4 regions of the Staphylococcus sp. GW823-FHT05F06 genome follow, and region 4 is predicted to be linked to each of the others. Evidence: riboswitches for the same ligand, from Rfam matches in the RefSeq annotation. Region 4 holds a riboswitch; each other region holds the start of a gene.
What was found. A riboswitch is a leader RNA that binds a small molecule or an ion and turns the genes downstream of it on or off. The one in region 4 is predicted to bind thiamine pyrophosphate.
Positions count from the first base shown of each region.

Region 1: it holds a riboswitch for thiamine pyrophosphate, as region 4 does, so the genes downstream of both, AC1Q7N_RS09355 (3-oxoacyl-ACP reductase) here and tenA (thiaminase II) in region 4, are expected to answer to the same signal.
Region 2: it holds a riboswitch for thiamine pyrophosphate, as region 4 does, so the genes downstream of both, AC1Q7N_RS04380 (thiamine phosphate synthase) here and tenA (thiaminase II) in region 4, are expected to answer to the same signal.
Region 3: it holds a riboswitch for thiamine pyrophosphate, as region 4 does, so the genes downstream of both, AC1Q7N_RS08155 (ABC transporter substrate-binding protein) here and tenA (thiaminase II) in region 4, are expected to answer to the same signal.

Region 1 covers NZ_JBXAHW010000014.1:18,203-23,021, forward strand. The annotation lists gene tadA (tRNA adenosine(34) deaminase TadA) at 1-47, opposite strand, end outside; gene AC1Q7N_RS09345 (deoxynucleoside kinase) at 114-731, shown strand; gene AC1Q7N_RS09350 (deoxynucleoside kinase) at 724-1,386, shown strand; TPP riboswitch at 1,541-1,640, shown strand; gene AC1Q7N_RS09355 (3-oxoacyl-ACP reductase) at 1,742-2,494, shown strand; gene AC1Q7N_RS09360 (NtaA/DmoA family FMN-dependent monooxygenase) at 2,543-3,847, shown strand; gene AC1Q7N_RS09365 (HAD family hydrolase) at 3,937-4,632, opposite strand.
Region 2 covers NZ_JBXAHW010000004.1:159,226-164,044, reverse strand. The annotation lists gene AC1Q7N_RS04395 (thiazole synthase) at 1-376, opposite strand, end outside; gene thiS (sulfur carrier protein ThiS) at 378-578, opposite strand; gene thiO (glycine oxidase ThiO) at 562-1,680, opposite strand; gene AC1Q7N_RS04380 (thiamine phosphate synthase) at 1,673-2,272, opposite strand; TPP riboswitch at 2,342-2,451, opposite strand; gene AC1Q7N_RS04375 (pyruvate MFS transporter) at 2,944-4,218, shown strand; gene AC1Q7N_RS04370 (putative quinol monooxygenase) at 4,371-4,661, shown strand.
Region 3 covers NZ_JBXAHW010000011.1:4,471-9,289, forward strand. The annotation lists gene lpdA (dihydrolipoyl dehydrogenase) at 1-390, opposite strand, end outside; gene AC1Q7N_RS08150 (anion permease) at 715-2,133, shown strand; TPP riboswitch at 2,293-2,394, shown strand; gene AC1Q7N_RS08155 (ABC transporter substrate-binding protein) at 2,450-3,361, shown strand; gene rarD (EamA family transporter RarD) at 3,469-4,371, opposite strand; gene AC1Q7N_RS08165 (MepB family protein) at 4,506-4,819, opposite strand, start outside.
Region 4 covers NZ_JBXAHW010000012.1:22,014-26,832, forward strand. The annotation lists gene thiE (thiamine phosphate synthase) at 78-716, opposite strand; gene thiM (hydroxyethylthiazole kinase) at 722-1,510, opposite strand; gene thiD (bifunctional hydroxymethylpyrimidine kinase/phosphomethylpyrimidine kinase) at 1,503-2,324, opposite strand; gene tenA (thiaminase II) at 2,317-3,006, opposite strand; TPP riboswitch at 3,078-3,176, opposite strand; gene AC1Q7N_RS08640 (transglycosylase family protein) at 3,290-3,949, opposite strand; gene AC1Q7N_RS08645 (single-stranded DNA-binding protein) at 4,337-4,732, opposite strand.

The DNA of each region.
Region 1 (4,819 bases), on a different contig from region 4:
TGTGCTTCATTAATTGCTAAGCGCATGTAATCATGATTTTTTTTCATATGTGTTGGAATACCTCACTTATGGTACAATACTCATTGTCTATCTTAACATTTGGAGAAGTGATTATGAATAAACCATTTATTGCAATCGAAGGACCTATAGGTGTTGGTAAATCCTCTCTTGCTCACCGATTAAGCAAGACGTTTGGTTTTTATGAAGAGAAAGAAATTGTTGATGAAAATCCATTTCTATCTGATTTTTATGATGATATAGAAAAGTGGAGTTTTCAAACTGAAATGTTCTTTTTATGTAACAGATATAAACAGATTAGAGATATTGAGTCGCTAAATCAAGGTATAGTTAGCGATTATCATATTCATAAAAATAAAATTTTTGCTAAAAATACTTTAGATGCTAAAGAATTTGATAAATTCAGTCGTATTTTTGATATTTTAACTGAAGATATCGAAATGCCAAATACAATTATCTTTTTAGATGCTGATTTAGATGTATTAAAATCTAGAATTGCACAACGTAATCGTAGCTTTGAATCTCAAATAGAAGATGACTATTTACTTACTTTAAAAAAAGATTATCTTGCTTATTATGAATCATTAAAGAATGACGGTGCAAATGTCATTCGAATTGATACATCTCAACAAGATTTCGTTAAAAATGATTACGATTACCAAAATATTTTAAATTTAGTAAAACCTATGATTGGAGAAAATAAAGATGAATAATTATGGTATTCCTCAAAATGCAGTAATAACCATTGCTGGCACTGTAGGGGTTGGTAAATCTACGTTAACACAAGCACTTGCTGACAAGTTAAATTTTAAAACTTCCTTTGAGAATGTAGACCATAATCCTTATTTAGATAAATTTTATCATAATTTTGAACGTTGGAGCTTTCATCTTCAAATTTACTTTCTTGCTGAACGTTTTAAGGAACAAAAACGCATGTTTGAGTATGGTGGCGGATTCGTTCAAGATCGTTCAATTTATGAAGATGTGGATATTTTTGCAAAAATGCACGAAGAACAAGGAACAATGAGTGCTGACGACTACCACACGTATTACGAATTATTTAATGCAATGGTTATGACACCTTATTTTCCAAAGCCTGATGTTCTGATTTATCTAGAATGTGATTATGATGAAGTAATTGATCGTATTCAACAGCGGGGACGTGACATGGAAATCAATACAGATCCAGAATATTGGAAAAAACTATTTAAACGGTATGAAAATTGGATTAACAATTTTAATGCATGTCCTGTTGTTCGACTTAATATTAATGAATATGACATACACGAAGACGTAGACTCCCTTGATTCAGTCATTGATAAAATTGCTCAAGTTATTAAAGCATACCGACAAGTGGATACAAGATAATATATCTAATTGTAGAAAATTAGAGCTTATATTTATATACTTTCACAAGTTATTTCATATACCTTTTACTCAAATATTAAAATAACAGATATAGCTATTATTAAGAATGTTGACAATATTTTATAAAAATTCTATGTTTATACTATAACTGAATTATATGCACTAGGGGTGTTTTTTAACTGAGATGGATATCATCCAAACCCTTTGAACCTGAACTAGCTTATACTAGCGGAGGAAAGTGTTGAATCTCATCTAATTATCATTCTGTCTTTATATATTGATTTGGATGCACAACTTTTCTCATGAAGGTTGTGCATTTTTTCTTATACAAATAAAAATTATTGGGGGCATAAAGATGAAAAAAACTGCAATTATCACGGGAAGTAGTCGTGGATTAGGCGCTAAAATTGCAATAACTTTACTAGAAAAAGGCTACAATGTTGTTGTTAATTACAAACAAAATAAGGATAAAGCTGAAAAATTAATTAGAAATTATAATCAAAGTAGGGCTATAGCTATTCAAGCTGATGTGACAGACAGAAACGATGTGAATCGAATGATTCAAACTGCCACACAACATTTTGGAAAAATAGATATAGTCATTAATAATGCACTTGTTGGTTTTAAATTTGATCCAAATCAGCAAAAATCGTTTAAAGATTTAACTTGGGAAGATTATCAACAACAACTTAATGGTACTTTAAAAGGAGCATTTAATGTGACTCAAAGCGTCATACCACAATTTATAGAACAACAAAGTGGATGCATTGTTAGTATTGGAACCAATTTGTATCAAAATCCAGTCGTACCTTATCATGAGTATACAACAGCAAAGGCAGGTCTCATTGGCTTTACTCGTAATATTGCTGCAGAACTTGGACAATATGGTATTACAGCAAATGTTGTTTCTGGAGGATTACTCAAAACGACTGATGCAAGTGCAGTCACTACACCTGAAGTATTTGATTTAATTGCTCAAACTACACCTCTTAGAAAAGTAACATCACCTCAAGATGTAGCCAATATGGTCGTATATCTCGCTTCAGATGAAGCACGTGGCGTAACAGGTCAAAATATTACCGTTGACGGTGGTTTAACAATGAACTAATTGTTTGTGTATTTTTTACAAAAAGATAATAATTAATGAGGTGTTCATATGACAAATAATCACTTTCTTAACATAGGTGTGTTACTGTATGGATGTGGTCATCATCAAGCGGCATGGCGTATGAAAGATTCTAATATTGAGGATATCGGCAACATATCTTATTATCAGCATTTAGCTCAAATAGCTGAAAAAGGTCTTTTGGATATCGTCTTTTTTGCAGATAATCAAGCCTTTAATGCAAGTGATAATACTACTATGCCCGCTTTTTGGTTTGATCCTATAATTAACTTATCAGCTATTGCACAAGTTACATCACATATAGGATTAGTGCCAACAATATCGAGTACATTTTCAAATCCATTCACCGCTTCTCGTCAATTATTAAGTCTAGACTACTTATCTCATGGCCGTGTGGGTTGGAATTTAGTCACATCCATGACAGATATTGAAGCCCAAAATCACAGTCTTCAATACTTACCAGAAAGACATGAGCGCTACAAAAAAGCAGATGAATTTGCATCGGTAATGAATCAGCTATTCACTTCTTGGTCAACTGCATCTTATGTACCAGATAAAAACAACAACAAAATTATTGAGTCTAAAGATATTAAACCTTTTTATCATGAGGGAGACTATTTTCAAGTACGAGGACCACATACAACACCACAAAGTCCTCAAGGTAAACCAGTATCTATGCAAGCCGGTGCGTCAAAAGAAGGTATTGCATTAGCAGCAAAATATGCTGATGCTGTTTACTCTGTTTCATGGGATATCAAGCAAGCACGTAGTTATAAAAAGAAATTGTCTGATGCTATTTCTAAAACTCAACATCCAGATAGAAAAATTAAAATTTTCCCTGGTTTAGTAACTTATGTAGGTGAAACCCATGAAAAAGCATTATCAAAAAAAGCAGAACTTGATCAAAAATTACCCATTGAAGATGCTTTAAAGCAACTCAGTTTTTTTGTTCAACAAGATTGTTCAGATTGGGAATTAGATGAACCAGTTCCTCCCTTACCTCCTGCTAAAAATTTCAAAGGTCCGATTGGTCGATATGAAACAGTTTTAGCCATTATAAAAGATAAACAACCGACTGTAAGAGAATTATTAGGTTACTTAAGTGCCGGTGGTGGTCATCTTACTCTTATAGGTACACCTGAGGAGATAGTGGATGAGATGGAGCAGTGGTTTAATGAAGGCGTTGCAGACGGCTTTAATCTGATGCCACCTTCATTACCCCATAGCCTTGAAGATTTTTTAAAATACATTATACCAGAACTACAACGTCGTGCTTTATTTAAAAATTCTTATAATCAATCTACACTACGTACATTATTAAATCTCGACTCATAAAACCGATGTTTTTTATGTATTATTAAAAGAAAAAGGACGTAGACGTGCGAATCGACTCACACATCTACGTCTTACTCAATTTAAAAACTTTATTTTCCGTATTGCTCTATAACTTGTTTAACATCTTTTGCACTATTAATGATGACATCTGCGTCGTAGAGTTCCTCTTTTTTAGCCACGCCTGTTAGCACACCGATAGCTAATCCTAAATGAGCATTAATCGCGGTTTTCATATCGTTGGCCGTATCTCCTACTATTGCTACCTTTTCTGGTTTAACATCAAAAGCATTAAATAGTGGATCTAAAACTTTAGGATGTGGCTTTTCTTCTGCGTGTGTTTCTGTAGAAATTACTAAATCAAAGAGATTTCTAGTTTGCGTTTCCTCCAGAAATTGATCGACTCCTTTTTTAGTATCACTTGTTACTATACCTATGTGATATCCTTCATTTCTAAGAGCTTGAATAGTTTCTTGTACACCATCAATCCAATTGTTTTCAGGCACTCTTGAATCAATGAGTTCCTGACTCGTATCCTTTGTCCAATCTGATGTTTCTTTACCTGTTACACCATTAAAAGACTCTATAATTTCACCTAATGAACCCGATCCCATAACAGAATCTGGCTTAATTTTTTTATCGATAATGCCTAATTGGCGATGTGCCGCTTCCTTATCATGTACTGGAAAGGTTTCTAAAAGTTGATCAACGAGACGTACGCCAATTTTTTCCCAACTACTGTCAAACTCAATCAATGTACCATCTTTATCAAATAATATCCATTCCAATTTTAATTCTCTCCTGAAAATGATTTTTATATTAATTATAGTTACATAAACTATTGTATTATAGATTACATGACAATTATAGGAAACTGAACTTTATTTAAGTATAAAAACTAAAATTGGGTTCAAAATTAAAAATGGCTATTTTCTTTAGGTACTTTTATTAATTAATACATACTTTAAAAGACTC
Region 2 (4,819 bases), on a different contig from region 4:
TGTAACCTTTTTCTAACAATACTTTGCATGCCTCGTATGTTTCGAATGGATCAGGTAATAATGTTTCGTCATCACCAATGACTTCGACTTTAATCATGTCACATACACCTGCGTGATTAGCAATTTCAGCAATTCTGATAGCTTCTTGAGCTGTTTTGGCACCTGCAGTATTTGGAAAAGTGATAAAATCTTTTAAATTAACGTTTGCAAGTGGGTTAGGTAGGTTACGATCATATAAATTCATACGTCTTACTGCAAATGTAAGTACATTTGTTTCAGATGCCTCAATTGCTTTTGACTGAACCTCTTCATTTTCAAATTTTCCAGTACCTAAAAGTAAACGAGATTGTAATTCTAAATTTCCTATTTTAAACATATTAACCGCCTCCAACAATTTCTAGTAATTCTAATCTGTCGTCTTCTCTTACAGTATATTCTTCATATTTGTCTTGCTTGATAAGTTCTTTGTTTAGTTCAACAATCACTCGTTTTGGGTCTAATTCAAGTGAATGTAAAACCTCTTGTATCGATTGATTCTGATCGAAAGTGAAGAGGTCGCCATTAATGATACACTTCATGATTATTCCTCCTTGTAACTGTAAAACTTGAATAACGTGATGGTTTAATACCAGAAAGTAGCCAATTGGCAATGTCACGACCGATAATAGGTGACAATAATATTCCGTTTCGATAATGACCACTTATCACGTATAAGCCATCATCAATTTGATCCATGACTGGCATTTCTTTTTCTGTGTATGGTCTTACTCCTGACCATTTCTTCAGTATATGACTGTCTTTTAGTTGAGGGACACGATGATATGCATGGCGAAGAAGCCAATCCATACCTTCATCTGTAGTACCGACAGAATAATTATTAAATTCACTCGTCGCACCAATTAAAAAACGATTGGGTTGTTTTGGAACGATGTAACAACCATTAGTCATAAATAATGTCTCAGTAAGTGAAAGATCGTTATTTTCTAATAAGATAACTTCACCTTTAACGCCAATCACTTGTCGTTGTAGATGATATTGTGTTAATAATTGCGAAGACCATGCGCCACCTGCAACGATAATTTTGTGCGCTTCAATTGTTGAAGATTGATCGGTTTTCACTGAATAATAGCCATTATGCCGTTCTATTGAAGTGACCTCTGTAGACTCATAACGCTTAATCTCTCTTAACTTCATTGATTCTACTAATGCCAGTGTGTAATGATGTGCATTAATTTGACCATCGTGTGGTATGTGAATGGCCGCGTATGAAGGTTTAACTTCACCATGTGTAAGTTGTAGCAAATCATCATCTGATAATTGTTTGACACTACGGTCTTGACTATTCAGAAATTGATATTGTCGTTTTATAGATGAGATATCATCGTGTTCATTAGCAATTTTGATAAGTCCTGAATTTTTAAATTGAATGTCTATGCCTGTTTCATCTAATAATGATTTACTTAATTGTGGAAACATAGCACGAGATTCGATGGCTAATTGAAACAAGTCACTATCCTCTGTAAATTCATTTTGTGCACCAAGCATACCTCCAGCTTTATATGACGCATGCTTTCCAGGTACATCTCTATCTATGACTGCAACATCTAAGTGTGTTGCACTGAGGTGTCTAGCAATTGACATACCAATAACTCCTGAACCAATGATTAGTACATCATGCATGAGTAGACCACTCCTTTCTTAATTGTTTAATTTCTTCTAGTGAAGCATTGTTAAAATATGATATGGCACATATACCTTTAAATCCAGGTGGCATCTTTTGAAGTGAATGTTCATTAATACCACCAATAGCATAAATAGGGATAGGAACATTTAATGCCTGTTGGATAGCTTCTTTAGAACGCGGTGGTACATTTGGATGTGAAGAGGTAGGAAAAATATGTCCAAAAAAGACAGAATCCAAACCATTTTCGTAACATCGTTTTACTGTTTCAACGTCATGTGTAGACATACTTACACAAATATCAGGATGAGCTTCTTTATATGTGAAAGCAGTTGTGTCATTTTCTTTAAAATGGATACGTTTAAGGTGTAAATCCTCTAACAGTGTCACATCGCTATGAATAATTATTTTATCTTTACTAAAACCCAATTGAAGTAAAGATTGAATCATGTCCTTGTTTTCTTCGTTATTCATGGAAGTGCGAAATAACAAGCCATCAATAGCTTCTTCGATATGTTTATAATGCTGTAAATCGTCCCTAGTCAGTTGTTTATGATATGTAATCGCAATAAATATAAATATCCCCCCCAATTTCTACAATAAAAAACGCCATTTCCCTTATATTGGGAAATAGCGTTGAGCTTTAGTATGACTTCATAAAATTGAGCGTCGCCACTTCCCTACGCCAGTATGAACTGGATCAGGTTCCAGGAATTATAAAGTCAGTTCTTTACTCTCAGCCTTAAACAAAGGCACTTCCAGTGGTTAAATATGAAATTAATTTACAAGATATTAAATGTTTCGTTTACAATATTTTACTACCTTTAATAAAAGACTTCAAATTTCTTTACAATTTCTATTAAGAAGATTGTAGATATCGTATTCATTTAAAAGTTATTATTATCATTTGCAAATCATTTTTAACTTTTATTGGTCAATTACATATTTAGAAACCATTTTTAAAAAATCAATAACTAATGATTGCTAATATATTGTGAGAATAGGGTGTAAGGGGCGCGGTAAAAGATATAAAAGTGTATGATGCATCTAAAATGCACAAAAAATATTAAAAAGTTCAAAAAAAATTCACAAAAAGTATTGTAACCGTTTACACTACGTGCTATATTAATAAAAAATTGTAGCGCTACAACTTAACAGTTGTTTTAAAAATTGAAGTTAAAACAGTCACCAGAGGGGATTTCTGAAACATAACGACATCATAATAAGAAACAACATAATACAAATGGAAGTAGGAAACAAATATGAAAGAAAAACGTAGTAATGTTCGTTGGTATTTTGCAATAGGGTTCTTCTTTATTGGGGTTATTGCTTACATGGATCGATCTAACATATCTTATATTGCAGTACCGATGATGAAAGATTTGGGGTTAACTAAGACACAATTTGGTTTATTAGCATCATTTTTCTCCCTAGGATATGCATTAATGCAAGTACCTTCGGGGATGTTAGCAGAGAAGTTTGGACCACGTAAAATGATTACTGTCGCTTTAGTTTGGTGGAGTGCATTTACCATCTTAACAGGGATGATTAAACATCATGGTTTACTTTACTTTATTAGATTCTTATTTGGTGTTGGTGAAGCGCCAATGTATCCATCCAATGCAGTTTTTAACTCTTTTTGGTTCGCTAAAAATGAAAAAGGTCGTGCATCTAGTGCGTTGTTAGCAGGATCTTATTTTGGTCCAGTTTTAGCACCTATCATCACGATAGCCATTGTCAATGCTTTTAACTGGCAAGCCGTTTTCTATATTTTCGGGGTTGTAGGAATTTTAATGGCAGTTCTTTGGGCAATTATTGCTAAAGACTTACCAGAACAACATAAAATGGTAAACGATGCCGAGAAAAGATTTATTACTCAAAATCGTGATATTGTCGCAACTGAGAAATCTTTACCACCGTGGAAACGTTTTTTAAGTCATTTCAGTTTCTACGCAATCGCATTGCAATACTTTGTAGTTCAGTTTGTTATCGCGTTGTTCCTAATATGGTTACCAACATATTTAACTGAACAATATCATGTGAATTTCAAAGAAATGACTATCAGTGCATTACCTTGGTTATTTATGTTCTTCTTAATTTTATTTGCTGGAGCTATTTCAGACAAGATTTTGAATACAGGTCAATCACGTTTTGTTGCACGTGGCGTAATTGCGATTGCGGGATTTGTGGTATTCTCAATTTCAATTTTCTTAGCAGTACATACAGACAACTTATATGTAACCATTTTCTGGTTATCACTTTGTTTAGGTGGCGTAGGTATTTCTATGGGAATGAGTTGGGCTGCAGCCACTGACTTAGGTCGTAATTTCTCTGGAACTGTGTCAGGTTGGATGAACTTATGGGGAAATGTTGGCGCACTTATTAGTCCTTTACTTGCAGGAATTGTTGTAGATCATTTAGGATGGTCAATGACATTACAACTCTTAATCGTTCCGGCTATTATAGCAGCAATTCTATGGTTCTTCGTTAAACCAGATAAACCTCTTATTGTTAGTGAAGAACACGTTAATAAATAATATTTTTCAAACACATGCAATGACATTCGTATCATTGCGTGTGTTTATTCTTTTATTATGTGGTATAGAGCATGGAAGCGATAAGCGAATTGTTTTTTTTATCAGTTATAAACTGCTAAACTTATAATTAATATGTATAGGAGTTGACTAAAATGATTATAATTAATGCTAAATTAAAAATCGATGCTAATAAACGCGAGGATTATCTAAAACTTATGAAAGAATTAGTCATAAATTCTAGAAAAGAAGATGGTAATTTATTCTATCATCATTACGAAGATGTAACTGAGAAAAATGTCTTTGTCGTAGTTGAAAACTATAAAGACGAACAAGCGGTTCAAGCACACAATCAATCAGATCACTTTAAAGTTTTTAGTGATAATATTAGTCAATATTTAATTGAAGAACCTCAAATTGATGTAAGTCAACCTATTCAATTATAATCACAATCTGTACTTACTCTAAAGTGAAAATGTGATAAAATAATAACTAAATATCATAATTCTCAACAATGTTGATGAAGGGCAGAACAATAAATGTATGAAGTATATGTTCTGTCCTTTTTTAATTGAATTTGTGGGATGTTAGAGAAAGGAAGATT
Region 3 (4,819 bases), on a different contig from region 4:
TTGATACGTTTCATTGTTAACGTCCACTTTTAAGTTTTTAGAAATTCGTGCTTCCCCTTCAATATAAGTAACTTTATTTTTCTTTAACAACTGCTTCACGCCACCCGTAAGTGTTTGTACAACTTTCTTTTTTCGTTGGACAAATTGAGTAAAATCAATTTTTAAGTCTTTCGTTGTGATTCCCCAATCGTTTGCAACTCGTATGCTGTGTGCTTTCTCGCCGTGTTCTAACAACGTTTTAGAGGGGATGCAACCTACATTTAAGCACGTGCCTCCAGCATTATTTTTTTCAATGACTGCAACATTTTTACCAAGTTGCGCACCACGTATTGCAGCTACATAGCCACCAGGTCCAGCTCCTATTACGATTAAGTCATATGATTTACTCATATAATAAATGCCTCCTTTCACCAATAGTACGTTGTGCCATCCCAATTTCATTTGCATGAGGAATAAGAAATTTTACATTTGTAAGCGCTTTCTTATTCCTTCGATTCCATTCTACTTCAAGTATTTTGAGTTTTCAAACAATTGTATGTTGTTAATTATTAATACTTTATAAACTTTATAAATTACTGTTTATCTAACTCTTAAACTGATTTAAAAAAGTAATGATGTTTGAACGTTGTACGATTATAAAAAGACCTGTACATCAGCGTGTGATAAGACTATGATTAAAATGTAAAAAAGATTTAGGTAAAGGAAGATGGTGTCGTGGGAAGTACTGTTAAATATCGTAAGTTTATTCTACCTATTGTCGTTGGTTTAATTATCTGGGCATTGACGCCTATTAAACCAGATGCCTTAAATGATCAAGCTTGGTTTATGTTTGCTATTTTTGTGTCAACCATCATTGCTTGTATTACCCAACCTATGACTATAGGTGCAGTATCAATCATTGGTTTTACAATCATGATTTTGGTTGGAATTGTTGATACAAAAACTGCCGTTCAAGGCTTCGGTAATAGTAGTATTTGGCTTATTGCAATGGCCTTTTTCATTTCAAGAGGATTTGTAAAAACAGGGCTAGGTCGACGTATTGCTCTGCAATTCGTTAAATTATTTGGAAAGAAAACGCTTGGTTTGGCTTATTCACTTGTTGGTGTTGATCTTATCTTAGCTCCTGCTACGCCAAGTAATACAGCACGTGCTGGTGGTATTATGTTTCCAATCATTAAGTCCTTGTCAGAGTCATTTGGTTCATCGCCGAGAGATGGTTCTGAGAGAAAAATGGGTGCGTTTTTAATCTTTACTGAGTTCCAAGGTAATTTAATTACTTCAGCTATGTTTTTAACAGCTATGGCCGGTAACCCTATAGCGCAAAGTTTAGCTGAAAAAACGGCACACGTTCAAATTACATGGATGAATTGGTTTGTTGCTGCTATTATACCCGGATTGATTTCTCTCATCGTTGTCCCTTTCATTATTTATAAATTATACCCACCAACTGTTAAAGAAACGCCTAACGCTAAAAAATGGGCTACTGAACAACTAGAAGAAATGGGACATATGTCTATAGCCGAAAAATTGATGGTTGGTATCTTTATCATAGCATTGGCTTTGTGGGTATTAGGAAGCTTCATTAATGTTGATGCCACGCTCACTGCATTTATTGCTTTAGCATTGTTACTATTAACAGGTGTATTAGCGTGGTCAGATATTTTAAATGAAACAGGCGCATGGAATACACTCGTTTGGTTCTCAGTTCTTGTATTAATGGCAGAACAATTAAACAAGTTAGGCTTTATCCCATGGTTAAGCAAACTCATTGCTCAAGGTTTAAATGGCTTTAGTTGGCCTATCGTTTTAGTTTTACTCATCTTGTTTTATTTCTACTCACATTATTTATTCGCAAGTGCAACAGCACATGTCAGCGCCATGTACGCCGCGTTACTCGGTGTTGCAGTCGCTTCGGGTGCACCGCCATTATTCAGTGCATTAATGTTAGGGTTCTTTGGTAACTTACTGGCATCAACAACACACTATAGTAGTGGACCAGCGCCCATATTATACGCAGCTGGCTATGTTACACAAAAGCGCTGGTGGACTATGAATATTGTACTTGGTATAGTCTATTTTATTATTTGGATTGGTGTAGGTTCACTATGGATGAAACTCATAGGTATGATGTAAAGTTAGAATTTTAATTAAACTTCAGTTCATCAAATATATTGTAAGCTAACGTTTGAAACGTTAGCTTATTTTTTTGCATCATACTCCCAAGATTAATATTTACTATATTCATTTTGCTTTTTATTCAATTCAACTATGTTATTCTGTACATAGATTAACTAGTATCACTAGGGGTGCAATTCAATTTGCTGAGAGAAAGTCTACTTTCAACCCTTGAACCTGTTGGTTAGCACCGGCGTAGGAAAGTGAGCAATATTGATAACTGTTTCTTCATTCACTTTTTTACGCAATAATTAAATGGATGGAGGAATTTTTTATGGACAAATTAACAGTAGGTTTAGAATGGTTTTTAAATCCTGATCATATGCCGTTAATCTTAGGTATCGAAAAAGGTTGGTTTAAAGAAGAATCATTAGAAATTGAGATGATTGAATCAAAGGAACACTTTGACGCACTAGACGAGATTGAAAATGGTTCAATGGATATCGCGATTACTGAACCTATTCATCTGGTTCAAGATAGAGCTAAAGAACAAAACGTCATCGGGTTTGCGAGATATCTTCACACTAACGGAGGTATTATGTATAACAAAGATAAAAATATCGCTCGCCCCAAAGATTTAATCGGTAAACGGCTTCAATATCCTGGCGCTCCCGGTCCAGGTGGTATTGCCATGGCTAAAACGATGATTGAAGCTGATGGTGGCACATATAAAGAGGGTGACATCACACCAGTTAATCATAGCTTTTATCATACTGATGCACTTTTAACTGATAAAGCTGATGCTGCTACACTCATTTTCGAAAATTTTGAAATTCTTGAAGCTAGAAATCAAGGACTTAATGTAGATTATTTTCCACTTAAAAATTATAATGTACCCGATTTTTGTCAACTCATTTTCATTACTACACCTGAAGTATTAAATACGAGTGAGGTCAAACTTAAAAAGTTTCTGAAAGTCATTCAAAAGGCCATTCATTACATCAATCATCATTTAGAAAGTGCAATTGAAATTTACTCAACGTATACTCAAACTGATATCTCTAACCAATTAAACAAAGATACAATTGAAGCAACAGCTAAATGTTTTACAAATGATTTGTCTATGAGTTCCGACTACTACAATGATTTACAGTTGTGGCTTAAAGAAGTCAATGATATTAAAGACACGATTAACCCAACTTTATATTTTACAAATCAACTACTATTCAGTCGATATACAAAATAAAAAATATACCTTCACTCTATTTAAACGTTAATGTACACATCAATAGTTAGAATCAATATCTAATTTAGAGAATGTACATCAAATAAAGTGAAGGTATATTTATTTTACTATTTTACAACTGGGTTTTTCTTAATTTGAACATATTGAGAAATACTATATAACACAATACCTATCCATATAAAAATAAAGGTAATCAATTGATCAGTGTTAAATGGCTCTTTAAAGACAAAGATACCTAAGATAAACATGATTGTCGGCCCTACATACTGAATGAAGCCAGTTAACGATAATGGAATTCGCTTAGCACCTGCTGAGAACAGAATCAATGGTATTGCTGTAATTGCACCTGAAAATAGTAGCCAAAATGATGATATATTTAATCCAAATGTTATGTGTTGTTGCTGCCATAGGTAAATAACATAGATTAAACCGGCTGGTGCAGTAACAATACATTCAATAGTGATGCTACTTATCGCATCGATATGCACAATCTTTTTTAATAAACCATATATACCAAAAGAAAATGCTAATAGAAGTGAAATAAATGGAAATTCACCGATTTTTATTGTCATATAAAGTACGCCTACTAGTGCAAAGATGATGGCTAACCATTCGAATTTATTAAATCTCTCTTTTAAAAATATAAGCGCCAAGACGATACTCACTAGTGGGTTAATGTAGTAACCTAAGCTAGATTGTAGCACGTGACCATTAGATACTGCCCAAATAAATGTCCCCCAATTCACTGTAATAACATACCCTGCAACTATGATGGCAATAAGTTGCACGGGATGCGATACCAACTGATTAACATCTCTAAAAAAAGCGTTCCGTTGATTTTTTCCTATAATGAGCACAAAAATCATAAATATCACTGAAAAAATAATACGGAATGCCAAAATTTCAAAAGCGCCTATTTCATCAATTAAACGCCAATATATGGGTAAAATCCCCCATAAAATATAAGCACCTAAAGCTAAAAATATTCCTTTTTTATACTCCGAAGACACCATTAACCCTCCCTCAATATAAATGATTAAAAAATGAGACTCATTCCAACTCATTGACAGTTATGTAATCAAATTTACTAATAAAACAGCAATATTTACACATATCTGTTTGTGTACAGCTTTTGATTTTATAATCAATCTTCATTAAAATAAGCACGTTTAATACTTGGTACATCAATTGTTTGAGACATATCTATAAAGTATTGTTTTTGCCACTCTTGTGTCTTGTGAGCGACACGATTTAAATCTTTCTCCCATGTAGGATACACTCGAAAAGCCATTTTCCCTTTAGATGCATGATTTCTTAAAATACCTTTATGAAAAAGTACATGTTTTGGAAAAATAAACTGACCTACTTGAGAATCATCCATCACGTGTACAATTAATTTCCCAGGAAATGACTCATAGTCAAATGCTCGATTTTTCTTTGTTTTATCTTTTTCCCAAA
Region 4 (4,819 bases):
TAATGTTATATTCACATAGAGTATATTTTATCATACTAATTCAATAGTAGAAAACAAAAAGTAGAAAAAATAGAGATTTAGGTGAAATATCTTAAGAAATATTTAACCGTTTTGTCTATATTGGTACTACGTGTAATAGCTGAGATGACAGAAATACCATCTGCACCTTCGTCAACAATAGGCTGCACGTTAGTTTCATTTATACCTCCAATGGCAACTATAGGAAAATCATGAATATATAATCTTAATTGAGATATCATAGATGGACCAACAGGTTTACTAGCGTCATCTTTTGATGATGTTGTATACATTGGACCTACTCCAATGTAATCAACTTTAGACAAATCAGATTGTTGATACTCTTTCAAATTCCCAACACTTAAACCTATAATCTTATTTTTAAATTGGCTTGCAAATTGTTGAATTTCCATATCATCTTGACCTACATGAATGCCATCAGCATTAATCTCTTGGGCTAATTGAACATCATCATTAACTATCATAGGTACGTGATATGAGTGACATAATTGTTTAAGTTTTAAGGCTAACTGTTTTTTCTTTTCCCCTTTTAGTGCATTCGGACCTTTTTCACGAAATTGATATAGCGTGATTCCAGCTTCTAATGCCTCTTTGAGAACTTGCTCAATTGATTTATTTTTAGGTATATCTTGTGTTCCGCAAATAAAATAGACTGATAATTGTTTTGAATCAAACATCATATTCATATCTCTACCTTTTTGACTTGATTTTTATAAGTAATGTCATTCATCTGATAAAGTTGATCTAGCAGTTCAGATAGAAAAGTACCAGGTCCATTTACATGAGGCGCTTGTTCAGCAAATTCTGCTGCGATGTTGTAGACACTTACCGCTTCAACTAATAAATCAATTGAAGGTTGAGTATTTCTAAACAAGAAACTTGCTAATACACCACCTAACAAGCATCCAGCCCCCGTGATTTTAGTAAGAAGCGGAGAACCATTAGATAATTTAATTATTTTCTCATTTTTTGCAATAATATCATCTTTTCCAGTAATGACAATAGCAGTATTTAAAGTATTAGCCGCTTTTTTTGCAATATTTACTGAATCTAATTCGCTGTCACTGTCAGTACCTTTCATAGTTGTATTAAAATCTATTAATGTCAATATTTCTGAAGCATTGCCTTTTATTACTGTGACATTAACTTCACCAAGAAAACGTTGACAAAAATTTTTACGATATGTAGAAGCACCAACTGCCACTGGATCAAAAACTATTGGTGTACCTTGCTGATTAGCAATTTTACCTATTTTGATAATGTCTTCTTCATTTTCACGTGTGAGTGTACCGATGTTAATTAAAAGCGCACTAGCCATTCGAGTAAAATCTTCAGCTTCTTCTGGTGCCTCACTCATTGCGGGACTAGCACCTAAACTTAGTAAACCATTCGCAGTAAAGTTTTTCACAACATCATTGGTATAGCAAATTACGAGTGGATTTTCTGAACGTAATCGTTCTAAATTATTCATCATCTAAACCTACTTTCTTCATATAAGCAAAATGATTTACAGGTCCTCTCCCCTTGCCAATTTCTGGGGTATGTTCAATACTTAATGAAATAAACTCTTTTGCTTTTTTAACTGCATCTTTTATGGAACGACCTTTAGCTAATTCTGCTGTAATAACTGCTGAAAAAGTACAACCAGTTCCATGAGTATGTTTAGTATCAAAGCGTTTGTTCTCAAAGGTATACGTTTCATTCTTAGTAAAAAGAAAATCTTTAGCATTATTTAAATCGGCTGAATGCCCTCCCTTAATTACAACACCCTTACTACCAATTTCATTAATAAAGATTTGACCTGCTTTACGTATGCTTTCTTCATCATTAATTTTAATACCAGTAATTTCCTCAGCTTCAGGTATATTCGGAGTGACAACATCAGCCAAAGGTAATAATGTTGATTGCAAATGATTTTTAGTATTTTCATCCATCAATGAATCACCACTTTTGGCAAGCATAACTGGATCAATCACATAAGGAATATTGGAATGTTCCTTTAAGTAACTTTGAATCAACTCCATCGTTTTTTTTGTTGCAATCATACCCGTTTTGATAGCTTGTGGTAATTCATCATCAAACACACTATCAAGTTGTTCCTTTACCCATGAAGATTCTAAATTATGGATATGTTGAACTCCTAGGGTATTTTGAGCAACGATACTTGTTATAGTGGCCATACCATAAACGCCACACGCGTGAAATGATTTTAAATCCGCCATAACACCTGCCCCACCGGTGGGATCTGTGCCTGCTATTGTTAGTGCAATTTTAGGTTTATTCATTGTTATTTCCCCCATATTCCCATTTTTCATTAATATATGCCATATTGAAGAAATGTCTCTCATGAATAGTACTTTGCAAGAAATTTTCTTTAATCTCTTTTTTTTCTGTCTCACTACAATGTTTAGTTAAACGGTCCATCAATTGATCGAACACATCAACAAGTTCGTCCATTTCAGTACTATAAAATTGAAACCATTTAGAAGTCACTGATTCTTTATTTAATTTGGGATCTTCCATCGCACGTTTACCAATGACAGCGTAGACGTATGGACAGGGTGCCATCGCTGCAATCGTGAAGGCTGCATTTTCACGTGCAAATGCATTGAAGTACATATGTTTAATATAATGATCACCACTTGGTGGCCATACTTTTTCTTTTACTATTTCTTCATATGGTTCATTAATGAAATCAGCTAGAACCTCATGCGCTTCAACTTCTCCTTCTAACATAAACTCAATTTGTTCTACTAGAAATTTAACATCTTCCATAGAACTCATTTTGGGTATGAGCATTGCATAAATATTTGTAAACTCTTTTAAATAAGAAGCGTCTGCTCTTAAGTATTGTCTTACAGCTTGATTAGATAACTTACCTGCTAGTAAATCTTGAATAAAACCATCATTGTAAATGTCATCAATAATAGGTCTTGATGCTTCCCTCAACTCTTTTGAAAATGTCATAATTAGCCTCCTCAAAAAATAAAACTACTTCCCAGCGAAGAAAGTAGTTAGACCAAGACATCTCAATGACGAATAGTTAATAACTACTTTCCTACGTTGGTATTAACCAAATCAGGTTATAAGGGTCTGAATACATTCATCTCAGCCTTTTGGCTCCCCTAGTAGCAAATAATATATGATTCATTATCAACCATAGCAAACGATTACATGTAAATCAAATAAGTCGTACAATAAAAAACCATCTTCTCAAATTCGAGAAGATGGTAGATACTTCATATTTTAATTATGCAGTTACCCAATGACCTGGGCCACCAGTATTATATAATTTTACTGCTGCTCGGTCTTGTACGCTTTCTGGAGCTTTTGCAGGTGAAACACCTTTATATTGACTTGGAGCAACAGAATCCCAAGTTGATTGTAAGAATTGATATTTACCTGCTGCACCTGAAGATGGGTTTATTGCATGAATATCGCCACCTGATTCACGTTGAGCAATTTGTTGTAAATGTGAATTTACATTTACTGATGAACCACTTGAAGCTTTACTTGAAGAAGTTTGACTTGTAGATGTTGATTTTGTTTGTGGTTGTGCTGTTTGCTCATTTTGTGGTGCTGATACTTGTACAGGTTGTTGTTGTGTAGCTACTTGAGATTGGCTTGGTTGAACAGGTTGCGTAGCATTGTTTGTTGATTCATAACTCCAACTCCAAGTAGAACCATCAGATTCAAAATGATATGAATTACCATTGTAATCAAAATTAATATTATAAGCACCTTCTTGAACAGGGCTTTCATTTAGTGATTGATCATTAGTTAACGCTTTTTGAGCTAACTCTGCTTTATCAACATTTGTAGTCTCACTTGCATGTGCGTCATGACCTGCGTTACCTGCTACAACGCCTAGTCCTATAGCTAATGATGATGCAACTAATGTTTTTTTCATTATTAAAAATCCTCCTAAAAGTGATTTGTTTTCTTAATTTGTTTACGTAACCCACTGTAACATCTATAAAAATCGTGCAGGTTACACTGAAATAAAAATAAACGCCTATTTTTTACACTACAATTACATGAAATAGGATGCTAATTTTTATGAATAACCGTAATGATTCCTATCATGATAGTTTTTTCGAGTCATATTACTACAATATCGTTGTAATACAAATGAAATTTATCAGATAATTATTGAAATTATAGGCCTTTGCTATGTATTTAAAGCGACCTTTTATTAATATTTTATGATTAACAAAGGCCGCTCGAGTATAATTGAAAGAAAGGATAAATTAATTTATTAAATATAGGATGGAGTTTTAAAGGAAAAGTTAGTTGTTTAAATATGAATTATTTCTAAATCATCAGGTTGATAAGTGTTGTTTTCAAATTGATTATCAGAGGGAGTTTCATTGTTTTTATTTTTTGGGGACATGAATTTTATTGTTTCAACGTATAATTCTGTAACAAAATGTGTTTGGCCTTCTTTTTCATATTTTCTTGAACGCATTTGTCCAGTTATACCTACTAAAGTACCTTGACTAGTGTACTTTTCAATATTAGTGGCAGTTTTACCGAAAGCTTTACAAAGTAAATAATCTGTAGAAATTTCATTATTATCATCTTTGTAGTTTCTTTCTGTAGCAACGCAAAATGTTGCTATTTTGTTATCCTCCTTTTCATAGATTTGAGCATCTTTCGTCATTCTACCAACAATGACTATTTTATTTAACATGTGTCACCTCCTTCTTATGTTCTAATCATAACTGAGCTTAGTTCACTGGTCAAAACCACAATTTTATTGAAATTGTTAGTAAATGAC